DNA from 2 places in the Uliginosibacterium sangjuense genome. Region 1 is predicted to be linked to the other one. Evidence: predicted binding sites of a transcription regulator. Region 1 holds the regulator's gene; the other holds the start of a gene.
The links. Region 1 encodes sigma-54, which starts transcription at its own class of promoters, with help from an activator protein. Its sites were predicted from a motif close to TGGCACGCTTNCTGCTNA; they were not measured.
Positions count from the first base shown of each region.

Region 2: glnA (type I glutamate--ammonia ligase) is a predicted target of sigma-54. The motif match lies at 1,627-1,644, and genes of this name have one in related genera.

Region 1 is NZ_CP101132.1:4,015,543-4,019,376, reverse strand. Features, by position in the region: gene recX (recombination regulator RecX) at 1-257, shown strand, start outside; gene lptB (LPS export ABC transporter ATP-binding protein) at 244-966, shown strand; gene NMB43_RS18635 (RNA polymerase factor sigma-54) at 991-2,496, shown strand; gene hpf (ribosome hibernation-promoting factor, HPF/YfiA family) at 2,512-2,835, shown strand; gene ptsN (PTS IIA-like nitrogen regulatory protein PtsN) at 2,975-3,460, shown strand; gene hprK (HPr(Ser) kinase/phosphatase) at 3,429-3,834, shown strand, end outside.
Region 2 is NZ_CP101132.1:661,172-665,005, forward strand. Features, by position in the region: gene nadA (quinolinate synthase NadA) at 1-815, opposite strand, end outside; gene NMB43_RS02990 (rhodanese-like domain-containing protein) at 915-1,367, opposite strand; gene glnA (type I glutamate--ammonia ligase) at 1,741-3,150, shown strand; gene NMB43_RS03000 (DUF4124 domain-containing protein) at 3,283-3,771, shown strand; gene glnL (nitrogen regulation protein NR(II)) at 3,829-3,834, shown strand, end outside.

The DNA.
Region 1 (3,834 bases):
GCGAGCGTTTCGGCAGCGGACGCATCCGGCGCGAGCTGGCCGAGCGTGGCGTCAGCGCCGAGCTGGCCGGCGAGGCGCTGGCCGGTCTGGCAGGAGATGAATTGAGTCGTGCGCGTGGCGTGTGGGCGAAAAAGTTCACGCAGGCGCCGCAGGACGCGAAAGAATGGGCGAAGCAGGCACGCTTCCTGCAGTCGCGTGGTTTTTCGTCGGAAGTGATACGCAGGATTTTGAAAGAACCGTTCGATGAGTCTGCTTAGGGTGTCCGGCCTGCGCAAACGCTACAAAGCGCGCACGGTGGTCAAGGATGTGTCGTTCCAGGTCGGCAGCGGCGAGGTGGTCGGCCTGCTGGGGCCCAATGGCGCCGGCAAGACCACCTGCTTCTACATGATCGTCGGCCTGGTCCGCGCCGATGGCGGCAGCGTGCAACTGGACGCCACCGAGCTTGGGCACCTGCCGATCCACAAGCGTGCGCGCATGGGCTTGTCCTACCTGCCGCAAGAGAACTCGGTGTTCCGCAAGCTCACCGTGGCGGAGAACATCCTGGCCGTGCTGGAGCTGCAGAAGCTGCCCAAGGCGGTGATGCAGGAGCGCCTGGACGAGCTGCTCGATGAGCTGAACATCGGCCACCTGCGCGACACCCAGGCGATTGCGCTGTCGGGCGGCGAGCGTCGCCGCTGCGAGATCGCCCGTGCGCTCGCCACCCAACCCAAGCTGATCCTGCTCGATGAGCCCTTTGCCGGCGTCGACCCGATTGCCGTGCTGGAAATCCAGAAGATCATCAACTTCCTCAAACAGCGCGGTATCGGCGTGCTGATCACCGATCACAACGTGCGCGAGACGCTCGGCATCTGCGACCATGCCTTCATCATCAATGCCGGTGAGGTGCTGGCCGGTGGCAAGCCGAACGAGATTGTGCACAATGACCAGGTACGCCAGATCTACCTGGGCGAACATTTCCGTCTCTGAGCGCGCCTGGCTGCAACCCTGTCCATGAAGCCTTCCCTCCAGCTCCGCCTCTCGCAACAACTCGCGCTGACCCCTCAGCTGCAACAGTCCATCAAGCTGTTGCAGCTCTCCACGCTGGAGCTGAACCAGGAAATCGAGCGCATGCTGCTCGACAACCCGATGCTGGAGCGTGATGGGGCGGAGGATGAGGCGGGCGAAGTCGTGGCCGCCCCCGAGGTGACGACGACGGCGGAAGCCACCGAGGCGGACTACGCCTCGGCCGAACGCAAGGCCAACGGGGAGGAGGATTTTGAGCCGCCCTCCACGGTCGAGATGCCGGACACCATCAACGAGGCCTACGACTCGGCCTCCGACGACGACCTGGGCGAAGCCGCCGAATGGCGCAGCGAGGCCGGCAGCGGGCGTGGCAACGATGACGACGACGAGTCGGATTTCCAGGAATTCCAGGCCGCCACCACCAGCCTGCATGATCACCTCAGTGCGCAAGTCTCCCTGATGCCCTTGTCGGACCGTGATCGCGCCCTGGTGCGCTTCATGGTCGAAGCACTGGAGGACGATGGCTACCTGCAGCAGAGCTTCGAAGACCTGCTGCCCCTCATTCCCGAGGAGTGGGAGGTGGAGGTGGAAGAGCTGGGGATCGCCCTGCATCACGTGCAGAACCTGGACCCGGCCGGTGTCGGCGCGCGCAACCTGCAGGAATGTCTGACCCTTCAGCTACGCAATCTACCCGTCACGCCCAGCCGCGAGCTGGCGCTGGGCATCGTCGATGGACTCCTTGAGCAACTGGCCGCGCGCGACTTTCAGAAGATCAAGCGCCGCCTGGGCTGCAGCGACGACGCGCTGCGTGCCGCCCAGGAGCTCATCTGCAGTCTCAATCCGCGCCCAGGGGCCCAGTTCGCGGCGCTCGATGCACGCTACATCGTGCCCGACGTGATCGTGAAGAAGTATCGCGGCAACTGGACGGCCAGCCTCAATCCGGAGGCGATGCCGAAGCTCAGGATTCACCGTGTCTATGCCGATATACTCCATAACAACCGTGGTGCCAGTGCTTCGCTGTCCGCGCAGTTGCAGGAGGCGAAGTGGCTGATCAAGAACGTGCAGCAGCGTTTCGACACGATTCTGCGGGTCTCGCAAGCCATCGTCGATCGCCAACGCCAGTTCTTCGACTACGGTGAAGTCGCCATGCGACCACTGACCCTGAGGGAAATCGCGGAAGAACTCGAACTGCACGAATCCACCGTCTCACGCGTGACCACGCAGAAGTACATGGCGACGGCACGCGGCATTTTTGAACTGAAGTACTTCTTCGGCAGTCACGTATCCACCGATACAGGCGGTGCCTGCTCAGCCACGGCGATTCGCGCGCTGATTCGCCAGATGGTGGGCGGGGAGGATCCAAGGAAACCCTTGTCCGACGCCCGTATTGCCGAAGTGTTGGGCCAGCAGGGTATCGTGGTGGCGCGACGGACGATCGCCAAGTACCGTGAGTCGCTGAATATCCCGCCGGTCAGTCAGCGCAAGTCGATCTAACCAGAGGAGTACGGTATGAACCTCAACATCACGGGCCATCATGTCGAAGTGACCGCCGCCTTGCGCGAATACGTCACCAGCAAGCTCGATCGCGTGATCCGCCACTTCGATCACGTCACGGCGACGCATGTCATCCTCTCGGTGGAAAAGCTTCGGCAGAAGGCCGAAGTGACCCTGCATGTGCGGGGCAAGGACATCCATGTCGAATGCGACAATGACGACCTCTACGCGGCTATCGACGCCATGGTGGACAAGCTCGACCGCCAAGTCCTCAAGCACAAGGAAAAGACTGCTGACCATGGCCACGCCGGCATCAAGCAACAGGCGATCGGCTCGTAACACACTGCACACGGCGGTGCTGCACTCGGACATATAATCCTGTCGAACTGCAGCCGGATCTGCCGCCCCGAGGGCGGCAGATCCGCGCCGGCGAATTTCCAGTCGTGGCGGGCGCAGTCGGCCCGATGCCTACCCCAGCATGAACCTGATCTCTCGCATCCTGCCCTCCGCCAACATCCTGGTTGCCTGCACTGCTGGCGACAAGGCGGGTGTATTCCAGCAGGCCGGCGCCTTGTTCGAGGCCAGCCACAGCCTGTCGCGCAAGGTCGTGTTCGACGCCCTCATGCAACGCGAGAAGCTGGGCTCCACCGGGCTGGGCCAGGGCATCGCGATCCCGCACGGCCGCATCAAGGGGCTCAAGGAGGCCGTGGGGGCCTTCGTCCAACTGGCGCTGCCGATCGAATTCGACGCGCCGGACAATAAACCGGTCGATCTCGTGTTCATCATGTTGGTGCCGGAACAGGCCAACGAAAGCCATCTGCAGCTCTTGTCCGAACTGGCGCAGATGTTCAGTGACCGTGCGTTCCGCGAGAGTCTGGCAGACGCGCAGGATGTGGCGACGGTCGCCACTCTCTTCGCCGGATGGGATCCCCATGCGACGCACGAGCATCGCCCAGCTGTTTGAGGCCAACCGGACGGCCCTGCGCCTGCGCCACATCGCAGGCCGGCTCGACAGCTATCTCACCGTCACCGACAACAAGGTGTGGCCGGCTGACCTGGTGGGCCACCTCAACCTGATCCACCCCAATCGCCTGCAAGTCATGGGCGAGGCGGAGTTCGCGTGGGCACGCCGCCAGGCGCGTGACAAGCTGGAGCATCACCTGCTGGGCATCCTTGCGTCATCGCCGCCGGGCGTGATCGTGGCCGACGATTGCGAAGTGCCCGACATCATCCGGCGCAACTGTGAGGACGTGGGCGTGCCCTTGCTGGCCTCGCCACTGGAATCCGCCCGCGTCATCGACGTGCTGCGCGCCTACCTGTCGCGCAAGCTGGCGGAGC
Region 2 (3,834 bases), 1.1 Mb from region 1:
ATGTACTCGGTCGAGCCCACGTAATCGGACTGGCGGCACACCTCGAAAGCCGACTCGGGGTGCGAGATCACGAAGCCGTCCGGATGCTGGTTGCGCCACTTGATGATGTGCGCCGGCTGGAACATCTGGTGCACCGAACAATGGCCCTTCCACAACAGCATCTTGGCCTTGCGGATCGCCTCCGGCGTGTGGCCGCCGTACTCCAGGTCCGGGTCCCACACGATCATCTCGTCCAGCGCGATGCCCATCTTGTGGCCGGTCCAGCGACCCAGGTGCTGGTCGGGGAAGAACAGCACCTTCGGGCGCTGCGCGAAGCTCCAGTCGAGAATCTTGGGCGCGTTGCTGGAGGTGCACACGATGCCGCCGTGCTGGCCGCAGAAGGCCTTAAGGTCGGCAGCGGAATTGATGTAGGTGACCGGCGTGATCTGTTCGTCCGGCGTGCCCAGCACCTCGGTCAATTCGCGCCAGCAGCGCTCCACCTTGGCGAGGTTGGCCATGTCGGCCATCGAACAGCCGGCCGCGAGGTCGGGCAGGATCGCAATCTGCTCGGGCTTGGACAGGATGTCCGCCACTTCGGCCATGAAATGCACACCGCAGAACACGATGAACTCGGCGTCCGATTCGGAGGCCAGGCGCGACAGCTTCAGCGAGTCGCCGGTCAGGTCGTGGTGCTGATACACATCGGCGCGCTGGTAGTGGTGCACCAGCAGGGTCACCCGCTTGCCCAGCCTGGCCTTGGCGGCGCGGATGCGCTCATGTGCCTCCTCGTCCTTGAGTGCATTGAAACGATCGAAGCTGATGGTGGCGGTCTGCATGATGATGGTCTGCTGATAGGGGCACTGATGTCGGCCGCGGAAGGCACGCGGGGAGGAGATTTTACCTGTGTCCCCTTGGGGTGCCCACCTTGTTCCGCGTCAAGACTGCTGCCAGGGCAGGCCTGCGTGGCGCCAGCCCCCGATCTTGCCGCGCTGCCCGTGGGCATCCTTGTCGCCTTCGAAGCCTTCCAGCACGTTGTAGCAACCGGAGTAGCCGGCCTCGGTGGCGGCGATTGCCGCCGCGTGCGAGCGCGCGCCGCTACGGCAGATGAACATCACCACCGACTCGGGATCGACCTGGTGCTTCAACTGGGCGACGAAGTGCGGATTGGGCACGCTGCCGGGGTAGCTGTTCCACTCAATCTCGGCCGCGCCGGGGATGCGGCCCACCCAGTCGAGTTCGGCGCGGGTGCGCACATCGACCAGCTTGGCCCCTGGCGCCAGCTTCCACATCTCGGCCGCTTCCTGCGGGGTGAGGGCGCCAGCGTAGGGCAGCTTGAGTTGCTGCGCGCGTTCCTGGGCGAGGCGGAGGATGTCGCTGAGTTGTCCCATGGTGTGTGTGCCAACAAGGAAATGTGACTGGGGAGTTCCGAGTATGGGGGCGGCCTGGCGAGAACTCAATCAGTGCAGTCGACGTGCCCCTGATGACGCACGCCCTGAGTTGGTGCGTGATTTGGCGGCATGGCGCACTTAATTGGTGCGGCGCGCCGCTCTGCCCCGGCTACTGCGTCCTTATGGCAGAATGGCCGCCGACTTTATGGCGATCAAGCCTGAAGCCTGACTGGTTGCAGCCGGCATCCGCTCCATTCGGTGGCACGGTACCTGCTTCCGCATTCACGATAGCCTGTGGCTGCTGCCTGCACGCGGCCGTGGATTGGTTTATCGACTCAAAAACCGGATAACTCTTCTAGGAGCCAATATGTCCCTGTCTGTGCAAGACGTGCTCAAGCTCGTCAAGGAAAATGACGTCAAGTTCGTCGATTTCCGCTTTACCGATACCCGTGGCAAGGAACAGCACGTCGGTGTGCCCATCAGCGCCTTTGGCGAAGACAAGTTCACCGAAGGCCACGCCTTCGACGGCTCCTCGATCGCCGGCTGGAAGGGCATCCAGGCTTCCGACATGCTGCTGATGCCGGATCCGGACACCGCCTACGTCGACCCCTTCTTCGACGAAACCACCCTGGTCCTGACCTGTGACGTCGTCGAACCCTCCGACGGCAAGGGCTATGACCGCGACCCCCGCTCCATCGCCAAGCGCGGTGAGGCCTACCTGAAGTCCTCCGGCCTGGGCGACACCGCCTACTTCGGCCCGGAACCCGAATTCTTCATCTTCGACTCCGTGGAGTGGAAGGTGGACATGCAAGGCGCCTCGCACAAGATCTTCGCTGAAGAAGCAGCCTGGGCCTCGGGCGAGAAGTTCGACGGCGGCAACACCGGCCACCGTCCGACCGTCAAGGGCGGCTACTTCCCGGTTCCCCCGGTCGACAGCGCCAACGACATCCGTGCTGCCATGGTGCTGGCGCTTGAAGGCATCGGCATTCCCGTCGAAGTGCACCACCACGAAGTGGCGACCGCTGGCCAGAACGAAATCGGCACCAAGTTCTCCACCCTGGTCAAGCGCGCCGACTGGACCCAGGCCCTGAAGTACATCGTGCACAACGTGGCACACCAGTACGGCAAGACCGCCACCTTCATGCCCAAGCCCATCGTTGGCGACAACGGCTCCGGCATGCACGTGCACCAGTCGATCTGGAAGGATGGCAAGAACCTGTTCGCGGGCAACGGCTACGCCGGCCTGTCCGAGTTCGCGCTGTACTACATCGGCGGCATCATTAAGCACGCTCGTGCGCTGAACGCCATCACCAACCCGCTGACCAACTCGTACAAGCGTCTGGTCCCCGGCTTCGAAGCCCCGGTGAAGCTGGCCTACTCCGGCCGTAACCGTTCCGCTTCGATCCGTATCCCGTTCGTGCAGTCCGACAAGGCCCGCCGTATCGAAACCCGCTTCCCGGATCCGGGCGCGAACCCGTACCTGTGCTTCACCGCGCTGATGATGGCCGGCCTGGATGGCGTGCAGAACAAGATCCACCCGGGCGACCCCGCTGACAAGAACCTGTACGACCTGCCGCCGGAAGAAGACGCGAAGATCCCGACCGTCTGTTCCAGCCTCGAACAGGCTCTGGAATACCTGGACAAGGACCGCGAGTTCCTGACCCGTGGTGGCGTGTTCTCGAACGAAATGATCAGCGCCTACATCGACCTGAAGATGGAAGAAGTCCAGCGCTTCCGCATGACGACCCACCCGGTCGAGTTCGACATGTACTACTCGATCTAAGCCTTCCCGGCTTGATGGTCGAAGGAGGACGGGCTGCGGCCCGTCCTTTTTTTTACCGGGCGCCTGTCGGCTGCAGGCTTTGCGTTTGCGGGGCCTGCGCCTAAACTGTCGGCTCTCTTCCATCCGGAAACCATGATGACTGTCCTGCGCCGTTGTTCGGTCTTCCTCGCCTGCCTGTCTGCCTCGGTGGCCCAGGCTGACATCTACAAGTGTGTGGACGAACCGGGCGGCAGCCCCACCTATACCAACGAGAAGCCTGCGCCGGGGCGCAAGGGCTGCACCCTGCTGTCGCGCGAGCAGCCGATCAGCACGGTGCCAGCGATGCCGGTACGCAAGCCGGCAGCCGCGACGCCCACGCCCTCGAGCTTCCCGCGGGTGGATGACGGTACGCAGAAGAGCCGCGACAACGATCGTCGCCGCATCCTCGAGCAGGAGCTGGCGACCGAAGAGAAGTCGCTGGAGGAGGCGCGCAAGGCGCTCACCGAACAAGAGTCCGTGCGCCTGGGCGATGAGCGCAACTACGCCAAGTTCCTCGAGCGCGTCCAGCCCTACAAGGACAAGGTGGCCTTGCATGAACGCAACGTCGAGGCCATCCGCAAAGAAATCTCCAACCTCAAGTAGCCCGCCGTCATGCCTGGGCGTGGTGCCTGGCGTGCTTCTTGCTGACGGTATCCGGCTATGAAC